Regions from separate parts of the Kitasatospora sp. NPDC048545 genome, predicted to be linked through region 2. Evidence: predicted binding sites of a transcription regulator. Region 2 holds the regulator's gene; the other holds the start of a gene.
The links. The regulator HrcA, encoded in region 2, represses chaperone genes, less so after heat shock. The targets are predictions, from matches to a motif close to TTNGCACTCNGNNNNNCNGAGTGCNAA.
Positions count from the first base shown of each region.

Region 1: a site for HrcA is predicted at 4,086-4,112, ahead of AB0D10_RS22735 (FmdB family zinc ribbon protein). Genes of this name have one in related genera too.

Region 1 covers NZ_JBEZIQ010000024.1:40,641-49,222, reverse strand. Annotated here, with positions in the region: gene AB0D10_RS22750 (penicillin acylase family protein) at 1-470, opposite strand, end outside; gene AB0D10_RS22745 (potassium/proton antiporter) at 711-2,195, shown strand; gene AB0D10_RS22740 (MFS transporter) at 2,600-3,985, shown strand; gene AB0D10_RS22735 (FmdB family zinc ribbon protein) at 4,124-4,411, shown strand; gene mscL (large conductance mechanosensitive channel protein MscL) at 5,144-5,563, shown strand; gene AB0D10_RS22725 (hypothetical protein) at 5,582-5,890, opposite strand; gene AB0D10_RS22720 (sigma-70 family RNA polymerase sigma factor) at 6,035-7,006, opposite strand; gene AB0D10_RS22715 (phosphatase PAP2 family protein) at 7,429-8,376, shown strand; gene AB0D10_RS22710 (carbon-nitrogen hydrolase family protein) at 8,419-8,582, shown strand, end outside.
Region 2 covers NZ_JBEZIQ010000001.1:68,204-76,785, forward strand. Annotated here, with positions in the region: gene hemW (radical SAM family heme chaperone HemW) at 1-428, shown strand, start outside; gene AB0D10_RS00285 (hypothetical protein) at 469-777, shown strand; gene AB0D10_RS00290 (Uma2 family endonuclease) at 681-1,055, shown strand; gene AB0D10_RS00295 (DUF3097 domain-containing protein) at 1,033-1,866, opposite strand; gene AB0D10_RS00300 (hypothetical protein) at 1,898-2,479, opposite strand; gene htpX (zinc metalloprotease HtpX) at 2,506-3,426, opposite strand; gene hrcA (heat-inducible transcriptional repressor HrcA) at 3,715-4,749, shown strand; gene dnaJ (molecular chaperone DnaJ) at 4,821-5,960, shown strand; gene AB0D10_RS00320 (16S rRNA (uracil(1498)-N(3))-methyltransferase) at 6,063-6,812, shown strand; gene AB0D10_RS00325 (S41 family peptidase) at 6,931-8,582, shown strand, end outside.

The DNA of each region.
Region 1 (8,582 bases), on a different contig from region 2:
TGCTCGGCGAGCCAGGCGTTCACGCCGTCCGAGTAGGCCTGCAGGTACTTCTTGGTCTCCGGCGACAGCTTGGTGTCGAACTCCTTCTGCGCCACCTGGCGCCAGCCCATGGTGCGGATGAAGGTGTCGGTGTCGACCTGGCCGTCGCCGAACATCTCGGAGAGCCGGCCGGCGGTGATGTGCCGCCGGACGTCCATCTCCCAGAAGCGGTCCTGCGCCTGGACGTAGCCCTGGGCACGGAACAGGTCCTCGGACGTGTCGGCGTACAGCTGCGGGATGCCGTTGGCGTCCCGCTTGACGTCGACCGGCGCGGTCAGGCCCGCCACCTTGACGCTGCCGTCCACCTCCGGGAAGGAGGCGCGGACCGCGGTGACCCCGCGGTAGCCGCCGTAGCCGACGCCGGCCACCAGCAGCACGACCAGCACGATCACGAACAGACGGGCGCGCCGGAACTTCTTCGAGCGGGGCATCTGGGTCCTTGCGGTCCTGACTTCGGGGCGGGCGGGCGTGTCCAGGGCCAGCGGCCGTGACAGGGCACCACATTAGGCCGAGTCGGCCGGGCACTGTGAACGGGGGACCAAGCTAAAGGTATGGCAAAATGTTAGACTGAGTAACGATCCGCAAGGGGAGCATTGACGCCTTCTTGACGGGTCGACCTCACCGCACTGCCAGACACCCCGCCCGCCCATGCCTGCCCGAGGTGCCCCTGCGTGAACGTCTCCCATCTGAACCAGCTGCTTCTCGAAGCCTCCGTGATCCTGCTCTTCGCGGTGGTCGCCGTCCGGATCTCCACCCGATCAGGGCTGCCCAGCCTGCTGATCTATCTGGGGATCGGCGTGGCACTGGGCCAGAACGGGATCGGCTTCACCTTCAACAACGCCGAACTCACCCAGGTGATCGGCTACGCGGCGCTCGTGGTGATCCTGGCCGAGGGCGGCCTCAAGACCAGCTGGCGCGAGATCAAGCCGGTGATGCCGGCGGCCACCGTGCTCGCCACCGTCGGCGTCGGCGTCAGCGTCTTCGCCACCGCGGCCGGCGCGCACTGGCTGGTCGGCCTGGACTGGCGGACCTCGCTGCTGCTCGGCGCCATCGTCTCCTCGACCGACGCCGCGGCCGTCTTCTCGGTGCTGCGGATGGTCCCGCTGCCGCACCGGCTCACCGGCCTGCTGGAGGCCGAGTCCGGCTTCAACGACGCGCCCGTCGTCATCCTGGTCGTCGCCTTCGCCACCACCGGGGAACTGGACCCCTGGTACGTCATGATCGGCACGATCGTCGCCGAACTCGCGATCGGCGCGGCGATCGGCTTCGCCGTCGGCAAGATCGGCGCGTACGGGGTCAAGCGCGTCGCGCTGCCCTCCTCGGGCCTCTACCCGATCGCCGTGATGGCGCTCACCGTGCTCGCCTACGCGGGCGGCGCACTGCTGCACGGCTCCGGCTTCCTCGCGGTCTACATCTGCGCGGTGATCCTCGGGAACTCCAAGCTCCCGCACGGGCCGGCCGTCCGCGGCTTCGCCGACGGACTGGCGTGGATCGGGCAGATCGGCATGTTCGTGCTGCTCGGCCTGCTCTGCACGCCCGCGACCATGGGCTCCGCGGTGGTGCCCGCGCTCGTCATCGGCGGCGTACTGGTCTTCCTGGCCCGGCCGCTGTCCGTGGTGGTCTCGCTGACCCCCTTCAAGGTGCCGGCCCGCGAGCAGGCGCTGCTGAGCTGGGCCGGGCTGCGCGGGGCGGTGCCCATCGTGCTGGCCACCATCCCGGTGGTGTCGGGCGCGCACAGGGCCGAGGACGTGTTCAACATCGTCTTCATCCTGGTCGTCGTCTTCACCCTGCTCCAGGGGCCGACCCTGCCGTGGGTGGCCAAGCAGCTGAAGATCGGCGAGGGCGCGATGGGCCAGGACATCGACATCGAGTCCGCCCCGCTGGAGAAGCTGCACGGGCACCTGCTGTCGGTCGCCCTCTCCCCCGCCTCCCGGATGTCCGGCGTGGAGGTCAGCGAACTGCGGCTGCCCAAGGGCGCGGCGGTCACCCTGGTCGTGCGCGAGGGCAACTCCTTCGTGCCGGACAAGGCTACGGTGCTGCGCGGCGGGGACGAACTGCTGGTGGTCACCACGGACGAGGTCGGCGAGGTCGCGGAGCGGCGGCTGCGGGCCGTCGACAAGGGCGGCAAGCTCGCCGGGTGGCTCAACGGGCGGTAGCCCGGGGCGCGCGCGGGAGCCGGAGGGGGTCCGCGGGGGGCCTGGGTCTCCGGAGGTCCCGGGGCTCCGGGGCTCCGGGACTCCTGGGCTCCCCGTGCGTGTGAGGCGCCTGGGGTTCCCGGGGCCTCCAGGGCTTCCGGGGCGCTCGGGGAAGGGGCGGCTAGCGGGATCTACGCGCGTAACTGTATGCTGGTTCGACCACGCCGTATAACCACCGCTAGACCACCCCCAGCATCTGCCTGACGCAGAGTTGGCGCGACCGCTCGGCGGCCGCGGTCCGACCCCGGTAACCACACCGGGCCGACCCGGTATCTACCCCGGTCGACGCGCGAGAGGACGACTCTCGGCGCCGTCGGGGCCACCCCATGCCCTGCCGCGCTACCAGGCAGCAGGAAGGACCGACCGTGACGGCCCGCCGAACGGTCGACACCTCCGCGGACAGCACCGCGGACACCACCGCAGCCCAGGCCCCCGCCCGCGTCGGGTACGGCGAACTGCTGCGCACCCCCGGGGCCTGGACCTTCCTGGCCCCGGCCCTCGTCGCGCGACTGCCCTACGCGATGCTCAGCATGGGCATCCTGCTGCTCGTCACCCGGACCCACGGCTCGTACGGCACCGCCGGTACCGTCACCGCCGTCGCCGCCGTCGCCCAGGCCCTGATCGGGCCGCAGACCGGGCGACTGGCCGACCGGTACGGACAGGCCTCGGTGCTGGTCCCGACCGTCCTGGTGCACGGGGCCTCGGTCGGCGCGCTGATCGCGCTGGCACTGGGGCACGCCCCCGCCTGGAGCCTCTTCCTGGCCGCCGTCCCGGCCGGTGCGAGCGTGCCGCAGATCGGCGCGATGGTCCGGGCCCGCTGGGTGGCCCGGTTCACCGCGGACGGCCCGTCCGAGGCCTCCGCGGCCCGGGTGAGCACCGCCTTCGCCTTCGAGTCCGTGACGGACGAGTTCACCTTCGTGATCGGCCCGATCCTGGCCTCCGGCATCGCCGCGATGGCCAGCCCGGCGACCGCCCTGGTCGCCGAGGCCGCACTGACCGTCGTCGGCGGCCTGGCCTTCGCCGCCCAGCGGCGAACCGCCCCCGCCCGGATCGTGCCGCAGCCCGGCACCAAGCGCGTCTCGGCGCTCGCCTCGCCCGGCGTCCGGCTGCTCGCCGGCTCGATCCTCGGGGTCGGCGCGGTCTTCGGCGGCATGCAGGTCTCCGTGAACGCCTTCGCCGACTCCGTCGGGCAGCACGACGCGGGCGGCACCGTGTACGGGATCTTCGCGGGCGGCTCGATGCTGGCCGGCGTGCTGTACGGCGTGATCGCCTGGCGGCGGCCGGTCCAGCAGCGGATGCTGTTCAGCTACGCACTGCTGGTGCTGGGCTGCTCGACGCTGTGGGCGATGCCGAACCTGGTCGCGCTCACCGTCGCCGGACTGGTCTGCGGCCTGGCCATCGCGCCGACCCTGATCAGCGGCTACACCCTGGTCGAGACGCTGGTCGCGGACGGCGCCAAGACGGAGGCCTTCACCTGGCTGACCGGCGCCATCGGGCTGGGCCTGGCGGTCGGCTCGATGGTGGCGGGCAAGCTGATCGACGGGCACGGGCCGTCCACCGGGTTCCTGGTGCCGCTGATCGGCGCCGGGCTGGGGCTGGTCGCGCTGTTCTCGCTGCGACACCTGCTGGTGGCGCCGGGTTCCGCCGCCGGTCCGGTCGCGGATTCGGTCGCCGGCCCGGTCGCGGATTCGGTCGCCGGCTCCGCCGAGCGCGGGGGTGCTGCGCAGCTGGTGGGCGCGGCCAAGGGCTGAGCGGGCGGTGGTTCGCGGCCGATCCCGGGCCGACGGCGGGGCCGATCTCACACCGGAGTCGCTGGACTGATCCCGCGGAATGCCGCATCATTGACCATCGTTAGCACTCATCAGGCGAGAGTGCCAGGAGGAAGACAAGTGCCCACGTACCAGTACCAGTGCACCGAGTGCGGCAACGGCCTGGAGGCGGTGCAGAAGTTCACCGACGAGGCACTGACCACGTGCCCCGACTGCCAGGGACGGCTTCGCAAGGTCTTCTCGGCCGTGGGTGTCGTGTTCAAGGGATCCGGCTTCTACCGGACCGACAGCCGCTCCTCCTCCAGCAGCACCGTCAGCTCCGGGTCGTCGTCGACCACGTCGACGCCGGCCCCCGCGTCGGGCACGGGCTCTTCGGCCCCGGCCAGCCCGGCTCCGGCCGCGAGCTGACCCCGGCGCCGGGACCGCTCCGGACGCCCAGCAGTCCTCGGCAAGGCCCGTCGGCCCCGCGACCACGCGGGGGCGGCGGGCCTTGCCGCGTCTCGGCCCCGGCTTTCGCTTCCGGCCTGCGTTTCCGGCTTTCGTTTTACGGCTTTCGTTTTCCGGCTTTCGCTTCCGGCTTCGCTTCTTCCGGCTGTGCGCCCTGCCTGGGTTTCCGGCCTACGCGTCCGGGCCTGCGCGTCCGGGCCTCCGCTCACGGCCCGCTCTCGTCACCTTCAACGGGTCGGATTGACTCGTGTGGGCGTACGAATTCGTCCACAGGGGCGGGTTTTCCACAGGCTGGGGAAACGGCTTTCCGATGCCGCCCGGAGCGCGCATCGTGTGGTTCGTCGGCCGGCCCGCCCCGGGCCGACCGCCGGACCCTCCGGAGGTGCGTCGATGACGACCGCGAGCTTCTCAGTCCCCCTGCCCGCCCCCACCGTGCCGCCCCGGCAGGAGGTGCCGAGCTTCCCCCCGATCCGGCGCGGCTGCGGTGGGTGGCACCGCTGGCGCCGGGCGGTCCGCCGACGGGCCGGGGTGCCGGCGCTGGTACTGCTCGCGGTGGCGGCCGCGCTCGCGCTCGGGCCCGCGCGGGCCGGGCTGCCGCCGCCCGGCGGGGGCGCTCTGGGCCGGACGGGTTGTCAATCCGGAGCCGCCGAAGATCACCCGTAACCCCGGAACGACTCCGTCGTTCGAGGCGGCATGAAGGGCTTCAAGGAATTCCTGCTGCGTGGAAACGTCGTCGAACTCGCCGTCGCCGTGGTCATCGGTGCGGCATTCACCAACATCATCAACGCCTTCGTCAAGGGCGTGATCAATCCGATCATCGGGGTATTCGGAACGAAGGACCTGGGTGCCTACAGTTCCTGCCTCAAGGGGCCCTGCGAGGTGGGCCCGGCCGGTGAGGTCACGTCCGGAGTCCTGATCCTGTGGGGATCGGTGCTCAGCGCCGCCCTGCAGTTCCTGATCACCGCAGCCGTCGTCTACTTCGTTCTGATCGTGCCCATGATCAGGATGGCGGCCCGCCGCAAGTCCCCCACCGAGGCGGCTGCGGAAGCCGAGGCCAAGGAGGTCCAACTGCTGACCGAGATCCGCGACGCGCTGGTCGCGCCGCTGCGCTGACCGCCCCTTCCCGTTCCCCTACCCGTGGTGCGGCGGGCGCTGACTCAGGTACCAGTCCAGCCCCCGCCCACCGCTCCCACCGGCCCCGGAACGCTCGCCCCAGCCGGCGTCGGTGTCGTCCCGGGACTGCTGGTCCAGTGGGTCCCGGAAGACCAGCCCGGTCTTGGCCGCGGGCTTCGCCTGCGGCTCCCGGTCCTGCTTCCGGTCCTGGTCCTGGCCGCAGTTCCCACCCTGGTCGTGGTTCCCACCCCGGTCCTGGTCCTGGTTCTGGTCCTGGTCCTGGTTCTGGCCGCGCTCCGTCGACCCTTCCCGTCCCTGCTCGTTCACCCTGTCCACTCCGTCGTTCGCCTCGTCCTGTCCGCCTCGTCCTGCCCCTCCAGCCTAAGAGCCCGCGGCACGCCCCGGGCCCCGGCGCGGATCGATCCGCGCCGGGGCCCGGATGGGGCTCGGCAGGCCTGTCCGGCGGCGCGGTCAGGCGGCTTCGAAGCCCGCGTGGTCGGCGATCTTCTTCAGCTCGGCCAGCGCGTGCTTCTCGATCTGGCGGATCCGCTCGCGGGTGAGGCCGTGCTGCTTGCCCACCTCGGTGAGGGTGCGCTCACGGCCGTCCTCCATGCCGTAGCGGGAGCGGATGATCGAGGCCGTGCGGTCGTCCAACCGCCCGATCAGGTCGTCCAGTTCCTCACGCCGGAGCATGACCATCACGGCGTCCTCGGGAGACGTCGCCCCGGTGTCCTCGACCAGGTCCCCGAACTGGGTCTCGCCCTCGTCGTCCACCGACATGTTGAGGCTGACCGGGTCGCGCGCCCAGTCCAGCACGTCCTTGATGCGGGCCTCGGTGGTGTCCAACTCGGCCGCGATCTCGGCCGGCTCGGCCTCCCGGCCCAGTTCCTTGGACTTCTCGCGCTGCACCCGCCGGATCCGTCCCAGCTCCTCCACCAGGTGCACGGGCAGCCGGATGGTGCGGGACTGGTCGGCGATGGACCGGGTGATCGCCTGCCGGATCCACCACGTCGCGTACGTGGAGAACTTGAAGCCCTTGGCGTAGTCGAACTTCTCGACGGCGCGCACCAGGCCCGCGTTGCCCTCCTGGATGAGGTCCAGCAGCGGGAGGCCGCTGCGCGGGTACCGACGGGCGACCGCCACCACGAGGCGGAGGTTGGAGCGGATGAAGACGTCCTTGGCGCGCTCGGCGTCGGCGGCTATCGCCTCCAACTCCTCGCGCGTGGCGCCGTCGGGGAGTCCGTCCTCGTCCAGCAGGTGCTGGGCGTACACCCCGGCCTCGATCCGCAGCGAGAGCTCGACCTCCTCGGCGGCATCGAGCAGGGGCGTCCTGGCGATCTCGTCGAGGTACATGCCGACCAGGTCGCGGTCGGCCTCAAGGTTGGTCGGGCGGGCCGCGCGAGTCCGGTCGGCCCTGTCGCGAACGACGGCACGGGTGGCCATGCTTGCTCCCTTTGCTGGTGTTGCCGAGGTCTGCCTGCCTGCCCGGAGGGCAAGAAGTGCGGGCCCCACGGGGCTCACACGTAACGATCCAACGAACAGATTCCGGACAACATTCCCAAGTCACTCCGATTCTTCCGCGTGATGCAGTATCCTGCTGGTTTTCACTCCGACTTTGGACGCTCGGTGACCACCCGGGCACCTCCCGTGTCCACGCGCGACCACTCCCGGAGCGGTTTCTTCACCCGACCCTCACGCCCCCGTCGCCTACCCGTTGAACCCGCGAACAGCCGTGCGCGTTCCCGCACGCCGCTCGTTTCCGCCCGCGCCCGCGCCCCGGCGCACGCAGGACCTCCGCACAAACGATGCCGAATCGCTATCGCTGCAGCTCCTGATCGGCACAGGACACTGGGAAGGTGTCAGCCATGCACCTGACCAACAGCACGACGTCCGTCACTGCGCGTAGCCGAAGCCTCTTTCGGGATGCCGCGGTCGCGCTGGGCTGTGCCGCGCTGTTCGGCCTCCTGGCGACTCTGGTGACGGGCCACTGGCGCCCGCTGATCCGCTTCGACCAGGAGTGGATCAGCGAACTGCACATGTACGCCCGGGAACACCGGATCTGGACCGCCTCGGTGCAGACGCTCTCCGACATCGGTGGCACCGTCACGATGCGTACACTCCTCGGGATCGCCGCCGCCTGGCTCTGGTTGATCGGCGCACGGGTGCTGGCCGGCTGGGTCGCCGCCCAGACCCTCGTCGGCTGGGGCGCCCAGTGGGCGCTGAAGGCGGCCTTCGACCGTGGACGGCCCTCCTTCTCCGACCCGGTCTCGCACGCCGGCGGCCCGGCCTTCCCCTCCGGTCACGCCATGGCCTCGACGATCACCTGCGCCGTCCTGGTCGGGCTGCTCTGGTACCGGGTCCAGCGCCGGGGCCGGACCGCCGCCTGCGCGGTCGCGGTGGCGACGGTGCTGACGATCGGCTGGACCCGGGTCGCGCTCGGCGTGCACTGGCCCAGCGACGTGCTGGGCGGCTGGCTGGCCGCCGGAATCGTGTTCGGCGCCGTGACCACCGCGATCGAGCTCTGGCGGCCCGGCGCCCTGGCCCGCGACGTCCGGCGGGTCAACTGGCGCACCAGGCCCAGGGTCCAGCGGGTCATCGTGCCCTCCGTCCGGCCGCCCCGCACCCCCGATCCGCTGGCCGACGCCCCGCTGGACGACCGCGTTCCGACCGATCCGGGTCCCGCCGACGGCGGCGCCCAGGGCAGTGGCGCCCAGGACTCTCACGCTCAGGACGGCGGCGCCCAGGACGGCGGGGTTCCGGGCGACGGTGCGCTGAGCAGGACCGCCGATCGACGGAGCGGAAGCGCCGACTGAGTCACCGCCACCTGGGCGGGGCCGTCCGATAGCGTGACCGTCATGTCCACCACCCCCGTTCCCGCCACCACCACCGGACTCCCCGGACTCCCCGGGCGGCCGCTGCGGATCGCCACCGTCCAGGCCCAGGCCGTGGCCGGCGACATATCCGCCAACGCCGCCCAGGCCGCCGAGTTGATCCGCGAGGCCGCCGGGGCCGGTGCCCG
Region 2 (8,582 bases):
ACCGGTGGTACGAGGTCTCCAACTGGGCCACCACCCCCGAGGGCCGCTGCCGCCACAACGAGCTCTACTGGACCGGCGCCGACTGGTGGGGCGCCGGCCCCGGCGCGCACAGCCACGTCGGCGGCGTCCGCTGGTGGAACGCCAAGCACCCGGCCGCCTACGCGCAGGCCCTCGCCGAGGGCCGCACCCCGGCGCTGGGCCGCGAGGTCCTGGCGGACGAGGACCGCCGCGTCGAACGCGTCCTGCTGGAGCTGCGCCTGGTGGAGGGCGTCGCCCTCGACCTGCTCACGGACACCGGCCGGCAGGCCGCCGACCGGGCCCTCGCCGACGGCCTGCTCGCCGAGGAGCCCTACCGGCGGGGCCGCGCCGCCCTCACCCTCCGGGGGAGGTTGCTGGCCGACGGGGTCGTGCGTGACCTCGTGGACTGACGTTCGTTGCCGTGTTGTCAGCCGTCGGAGGGAGCGCGCAATGACCGCCATCGCTGACCGGATGACGGGGATCTTCGAGAACCTGGAGGTTCCGGAAGGCGTCAAGGCCGAGCTCATCCGGGGGGAAATCGTGATGACGGCCGGGCCGGACATGGTCCACAACCTCATCGTCTCCGCGATCCAGCACCAGAGCCTCCGCGATCCAGCACCAGACCCCCTACGCACGGTGGCGGGCGCTGCAGACCCAGGATCATCTCCGGCGAGGCCGGCGAACCCCAGCCGGATCCGGTCGTCTTCGAGCGGGGTGTCGTCGCGGAGGCGGGCCGTCTGCTGCCCGCCTCCGCGGTGACCGTGGCGGTCGAGGTGGTTTCCAGGACCAGCGTGCACCGGAACTACCGGACCGAGCGCGAGATGTACGCCCAGGGCGGGATTCCGGCGTACCTCATCGTCGATCCGCTCAAGGTGTGTGCGTGCTCCTCACGGATCCGACCACTGACACGGCTTCCGGTGTCCCCGTGTACTGGGCCGAACGGACCAGCACGTTCGGCGATCCGATCGAGGTCGACGTGCTCGGCGTCACGCTCGACACCTCGGAGTTCCGGACCTACGCCTGATCCGGCAGTGTGACGAAGTCGATCAGTTCCTCGACCCGGCCCAGCAGCTCGGGCTCCAGGTCCTTGTAGCTGTCCACCCCGGACAGGATCCGCTTCCACGCCGCCGGGGTGTCCACCGGCCAGCCCAGGCGGCGGCAGGTGCCCTCCTTCCAGTCCTCGCCGCGGGGGACGGCGGGCCAGTCGGGGATGCCGACGGAGGAGGGCTTCACGGCCTGCCAGACGTCGATGTAGGGGTGGCCGACGACCAGGACGGACTCCCCGGTGACCTGCGCGGCGATGCGGTGCTCCTTCGTCCCCGGGAGCAGGTGGTCGACCAGGACGCCGAGGCGGCGGCCGGGGCCGGGGGCGAAGTCGGCGACGATCGCGGGCAGGTCGTCGATGCCGCGCAGGTACTCCACCACGACGCCCTCGATCCGCAGGTCGTCGCCCCAGACCCGCTCGACCAGCTCGGCGTCGTGCCGGCCCTCGACGTAGATCCGCGACTCCCGGGCGACCCGGGCGCGGGCGCCGGGCACGGCGACCGAGCCGGAGGCGGTGCGGCCGGGCGCCCGGGAGGGGGCGGGGCCGGCCGGGCGGACCAGGGTGACCACCGCGCCCTCCAGCAGGAAGCCGCGCGGCACCAGCGGGAACACCCGGTGCTTGCCGAAGCGGTCCTCCAGGGTGACGGTGAACCCCTCGGCGGTCTTCTCGCAGCGCACCACGGCCCCGCAGAAGCCGGTCGACGCCTCCTCGACCACCAGGTCCCGCTCGGCGGGCACCTCCGGGGCGGGGGTCTGCTTCTTCCACGGCGGGGTCAGGTCGGGTCCGTACTGGCGGCTGCGCATACGGGTGATCATAGGGAGGGCGGACGGTGCGTCAGAGGCCCGGCGCGCCCCAGACCGGGAACCAGCGGCTCAGGTCCTTCTCCAGCCGCAGGTCGTTCCCCAGCATCGCGTTGACCTGCAGTTCCAGCGGACTGTTGCGCTTCTCCCCGCCGCCCGGCATCGGGGCGAACGGGTAGAAGGTGCCGCGCTTGTAGAGGTAGACCAGGGCCAGCGACTGCCCCTGCGCGTCGCGGAAGCCGACCAGCGAACAGAGCAGCTGCGGCCCGAAGCCGTTCGCCTCCAGTTCGCTGTTGACCGCGTGCAGGTCGTTCACCAGCTCCGGCAGCTCCCCGGGGGAGTGCCGGGCGAGCAGCCACGAGTAGCCGTAGTCGTCCTTGGAGGCCTCCACCGGGACGCCGCGCTCGGTGTCGGCGTCCAGCAGCGCCCGTACCTGCTGCTCCACCTGGACGAAGGCCGCGCCCTCGACGGCCGCGAAGCAGACCGAGCCGAGCCCGGTGGGCAGGAAGCCGGTGGCGGCCTCCAGGGTGAGCGCGGCGGACGGCACGCCGAACAGCTGGTCGAGGTCGGGCTTGACGGGCTTGGTGCGGCCGAACAGGGCGTCCAGGATTCCCACGGCGGTCCTTTCGTGTGCTCGGGCGGTCAGCGGCCGAGCTGCTCGGAGATCTTCGCCAGCTGCGCCAGCCGCGTCTCCAGCGTCGGGTGGGTGGAGAACAGCTGCGAGGCCGTCTCCCGGGCGCTCAGCGCGGGCGCGAAGTAGAAGGCGTTGTAGGGCTGCGACTTGCGCAGGTCCTCGGTGGGGATGGCGGAGATCTGCCCGGTCACCTTGGTGAGCGCCGAGGCGAGCGCGCTGGGCCGGCCGGTGAGCTGGGCGGCGGCCCGGTCGGCGGCCAGCTCGCGGTAGCGGGACAGCAGCCGGGTGAGCAGGAAGCTGATCGCGTAGACGACCATCGAGGCCAGCGGGATGATCAGCGCCAGGATCGCCGTGTTCTGGTCGTTGTTGTTGCGGCCGCCGCCCATGAACCCGCCGTACACGGCGATCCTGGTCATCGCGCCGGCGAGCACGCCGAGGAAGCCGGCGATCGTCATCACCGCGACGTCCCGGTGGGCGACGTGGGACAGCTCGTGCGCGAGGACGCCCTCCAGCTCCTCGGGCTCCAGCCGGCGCAGCAGGCCGGTGGTGACGCAGACCACCGCGTTCTGCGGGTTGCGGCCGGTGGCGAAGGCGTTGGGCATGTCGTTGTCGGCGACCGCCACGCGGGGTTTGGGCATGTCGGCCAGCGCGCAGAGCCGGTCGATCGTGCCGTGTAGTTGGGGGAAGTCCTCCGGGGACACCTGGTGGGCTCCCATGGCCCGTTCGGTGATCTTGTCACTGAACCAGAACTGGGCCACGAACAGCCCGCCGGAGATCAGGACGATCAGCGGCCATGCACCGCGCAGCAGCGCGATCAGCAGGCCGGTGAAACCGACGTACAGCAGCCCGATCACGAACATCGTGGCGACCATGCGGCTGGTCAGGCCGCGGTCGGGTGCGAAACGGGTGTGCTGGCCCGAGCTCGACATCGCTTGCTCCTCCATTCGCCGTCGCTTTCGATGCTGCCACCCGGACGGCCGCGAGGCACCACCCCCGCGCCGGGAAGCGTGAACGCTCCCCGTCCCGCGGGCCGTACCCGGAACTGCGGGCAGGATCACTCCGGTCCGGCCGTTCCTGCCGTAGGACCCGGGCCTTACACTGGCAGGTACGGTTTTGGCACTCGCGCGTTCAGAGTGCCAGGACCGGGGCCTCCCGGAGCGGCCCGCAGCACTCAGGGACACAGACGGACAACGTGCGAAGACGGAGGTGCGTGCCCCATGGCCGGAGAGGTCCGCCAGCTGGACGACCGCAAGCTCGCCGTGCTCCGCGCGATCGTGCAGGACTACGTGGGCACCGAGGAGCCGGTCGGGTCCAAGGCCCTCGTGGAGCGGCACAACCTCGGGGTCTCGCCGGCGACGGTCCGCAACGACATGGCGGCGCTGGAGGAGGAGGGCTACATCCACCAGCCGCACACCAGCGCCGGCCGCATCCCGACCGACAAGGGGTACCGCCTCTTCGTCGACAGGCTCGCTGAGGTCAAGCCGATGAGCGCCCCCGAGCGCCGGGCGATCCGGCACTTCCTGGACGGCGCGGTCGACCTGGACGACGTGGTCGCGCGCACCGTGCGGCTGCTCGCCCAGCTGACCCGGCAGGTCGCGGTCGTCCAGTACCCGTCGCTGACGCGCTCGACCGTCCGGCACATCGAGCTGGTGGCGCTGGCCCCGGCCAAGGTGATGCTGGTGCTGATCACCAACACCGGCCGGGTCGAGCAGCGGATGGTCGACTGCCCGGGTACGGTCGGCGAGACGGTCCTGGCGGACCTGCGGACCGCGCTGAACAGCAGAGCGGCCGGCCGCCTCCTCCCGGACGTCCCGGGGCTGCTGGAGGAACTCCCGGCGATGTTCGAGCAGGCCGACAGGCCGACCGTCAGCACGGTCCTGGCGACCCTGTTCGAGACGCTCGCGGAACAGAACGAGGAACGGATCATGCTGGCCGGCACGGCCAATCTGACCCGCTTCGGCCACGACTTCCCCCTCACCATCCAGCCGGTGCTGGAGGCCCTGGAGGAGCAGGTCATCCTGCTCCGCCTCCTGGGTGAGACCAATGACGCCGCGATGACGGTCCGGATCGGGCGGGAGAACGCCTACGAAGGGCTGATTTCCACCTCGGTCGTGTCGGTCGGTTACGGTTCGGGCGACGAGAGCGTGGCCAAACTGGGTGTGATCGGTCCGACCCGGATGGACTACCCGGGCACAATGGGGGCGGTGCGGGCGGTGGCGCGGTACGTGGGTCAGATCCTGGCCGAGTCGTAGCAAACAGCCGTCGGACATCCTGACGGCGTCCAGTCGCAGCACTACTACAGGCGGAACAAGCGGAGCATTTGGTGGCCACGGACTACTACGCGGTACTCGGCGTCCGACGGGATGCGGGGCAGGACGAGATCAAGAAGGCGTTCCGGCGCCTGGCACGCGAACTGCACCCGGACGTCAACCCGGACCCGAAGACGCAGGAGCGGTTCAAGGAGATCAACGCCGCCTACGAGGTGCTCTCCGACCCGCAGAAGCGCCAGGTCTACGACCTCGGCGGCGACCCGCTGTCCCCGGGCGGGGGCGGTGCGGGCGGCTTCGGCGCGGGCGCGGCGGGCTTCGGCTTCTCCGACATCATGGACGCCTTCTTCGGCGCCGCGGCCGGCCAGCGCGGCCCGCGCTCGCGCACCCGCCGCGGCCAGGACGCCATGATCCGGCTGGAGATCACCCTGGAGGAGGCCGCGTTCGGCACCACCAAGGAGCTCCAGGTCGACACCGCCGTCACCTGCACCACGTGCAGCGGCGAGGGCGCGGCCCCCGGCACCTCCGCCCAGACCTGCGACATGTGCCGCGGCAAGGGCGAGGTCTCCCAGGTCACCCGGTCCTTCCTGGGCCAGGTCATGACCTCCCGCCCCTGCCCGCAGTGCCAGGGCTTCGGCACCGTCGTGCCGACCCCGTGCCCGGAGTGCGCCGGCGACGGCCGGGTCCGCGCCCGTCGCACCCTGACCGTCAAGATCCCGGCCGGTGTCGACAACGGCACCCGGATCCAGCTGGCCGGCGAGGGCGAGGTCGGCCCCGGCGGCGGCCCGGCCGGCGACCTGTACGTCGAGATCGCCGAGTCCGCCCACGCGATCTTCCAGCGGCGCGGCGACGACCTGCACTGCACCGTCACCATCCCGATGACGGCTGCCTCGCTCGGCACCCAGGTGCCGCTGCAGACCCTGGACGGCCTGGAGGAGGTCGACATCCGGCCCGGCACCCAGTCCGGCCAGTCGATCCCGCTGCACGGCCGCGGCATCACCCACCTGCGCGGGGGCGGCCGGGGCGACCTGATAGTGCACGTCGAGGTGAAGACGCCCACCAAGCTCGACCCCGAGCAGGAGGAGCTGCTGCGCCGCCTGGCGGTGCTGCGCGGCGAGGAGCGGCCCTCCGGCCAGTTCGCGCCCGGCCAGCAGGGCCTGTTCTCCCGGCTGAAGGACGCCTTCAACGGCCGGTAGCCGTCGCGCGGGGGTGCCGGGGGCCGACCCCGGCACCCCTTTCGCGTGCCCCCGCCGGTTCCCCCTCCCGCCCCAGGCCCCGCCCCGGAAAGGTGCCCCCGCATGACCGCGCCCGTCTTCGTCGTCGAGACCGAACGGATCGCCGCCGCCGCGCCCGGCGCGATGGTGCGCCTGGACGGCCCGGAGGGGCGGCACGCGGCCGCGGTGAAGCGCCTGGAGGCCGGTGAGGCGGTGACCCTCGCCGACGGACTGGGGCTCGGCGTGGACGGAACGGTCGCCGCGGTGCACGGCAAGGACGCGATCGACGTCGCGGTCGCCGCGGTGCGGCGCGAGCCGGAGCCCGCGCCGCGGATCGTCGTCGTCCAGGCGCTGCCGAAGGGCGACCGCGGCGAGCTGGCCGTGGAGACCATGACCGAGGTCGGCGTGGACGTGGTGATCCCCTGGGCGGCCTCCCGCTGCATCACCCAGTGGAAGGGCGAGCGCGGCGCCAAGGCGCTCGCCAAGTGGCGGGCCACCGCCCGGGAGGCGGGCAAGCAGTCCCGTCGGCTGCGCTTCCCCGAGGTGCGCGACCCGATGACCACCAGGCAGCTGGCACCGGTGCTCGCCGGGGCCGCGTTCGCCGCCGTGCTGCACGAGGAGGGCGCCGAACCGCTGGCGCACGCCGCGCTGCCCGCCGCCGGCGACCTCGTGCTCGTTGTCGGCCCGGAGGGCGGGGTGTCCCCGGAGGAACTGGCCGCGTTCGCCGACGCGGGCGCGAAGCCGTACCGGCTGGGCCCCTCGGTGCTGCGCACCTCCACCGCCGGGGTGGCCGCCGGCGCGCTGCTGCTGGGACGCACCGGCCGCTGGGCGTAGCCCGCCGTACTACGGTCCCGCGGCCGGGTCCAGCGGGCTCGCCCGAGTGGCCCGACTCTGCCGAAAAGCCCGGCGGCTCGTACGCGTACGTGCCTACCCTGGCCGCGTGACGGACTCCCTGAGCACCCCCGCGGGCGCCTACCTGCGCCACCCCCACCTGCACGGCGACCTGGTCACCTTCGTCGCCGAGAACGACCTCTGGCTCGCCCCGCTGGAGGGCGGCCGGGCCTGGCGGCTGACGGCCGACCACCTGCCGGTCCACGACCCCCGGTTCTCCCCGGACGGGCGGCACATCGCCTTCACCTCCACCCGGGACGGCGCGCCCGAGGTGCACGTGGTGCCGGTGGACGGCGGCCCGTCCCGCCGGCTCACCCACTGGGGCAGCGGCCAGACCCGGGTCCAGGGCTGGACGGCCGACGGCCGCCCGATCGCCACCACCACCGCCGGCGAGGCCACCCTGCGCCGCACCTGGGCGCACGCCGTGCCGCCGGACGGCGGCGAGCCCGAGCGGCTGCCGTACGGGCCGGTCGGCGGGATCGCCTTCGAGCCGGGAGGCGACCGGGTGCTGCTGGCCAGCGCCGCGATCCGCGAACCGGCCTGGTGGAAGCGCTACCGGGGCGGCCGGGCGGGCAAGCTGTGGCTGGGCCGGGACGAGTTCGCCCGGGTCCACGAGGAGCTGGACGGGCAGCTGTCCTCGCCCCTGTGGGTGGCCGGCGGGGACGGCGCCCGCATCGCCTTCCTGTCCGACCACGAGGGCGTCGCCGAACTGTGGTCCAGCCTCCCGGACGGCACCGACCTGCGCCGCCACACCACCGGCGCGGACGGCTTCTACGCCCGCAACGCCGCCACCGACGGCACCCGGGTGGTGTTCCACCGGGCCGGTGACGTCTGGCTGCTGGACGACCTGGCCGGCGCCGAGCCGCGCCGCCTGGACATCCGGCTGGCCGGCCCGCGCAGCGGCCGCCGCCCCCGCCCGGTGCCCGCCGCGCACTGGCTGGAGTCCGTCGCCCCCGACCGCACCGGCCGGGCCAGCGCCGTCGTGGTGCGCGGCAGCGTGCACTGGCTGACCCACCGCGAGGGCCCGGCCCGGGTACTGGACGAGACGCCGGGCGTGCGCGGGCGCCTGGTGCGGGTGGTGCCGGGCGAGGACGGCTCCCAGGGCGTGCTCTGGGTGTCCGACGCCGAGGGCGAGGACGCCCTGGAGTTCGCGCCCGCCGTGCACGGCGCCGAGCGCCGCCGGCTGGCCGCCGGGCAGCTCGGCCGGGTCAACGCGCTGGCGGTCTCCCCGGACGGCAAGCAGGCCGCGCTCGGCGTGCACGACGGCCGGGTGCTGCTGGTGGCGCTCGCCGACGGCACCGTGCACGAGCTGGACCGCAGCACCGACGGCGAGGTCAGCGGGCTGGTCTTCAGCCCGGACTCGGCCTGGCTGGCCTGGTCGCAGCCGGTGCCGGGGCTGGGCCCGTACTCGCTGCGCCAGATCGTGCTGGCGAACCTGGCCACCCGCACCGTGAGCGAGGCCACCCAGCAGCGCTTCATCGACACCTCGCCGGCCTTCACCGCGGACGGCCGCTACCTGGCGTTCCTGTCGGTGCGCAACTTCGACCCGGTCTACGACTCGCACGTCTTCGACCTGTCCTTCCCCAACGGCTGCCGCCCGTACCTGATCACGCTGGCGGCCGACACGCCGTCCCCGTTCGGCCCGCAGCGGGCCGGGCGCCCGCTCGGCGGCGAGGAGGACGAGCCGCGGGCCAAGAAGGCCGACGGTGAGGA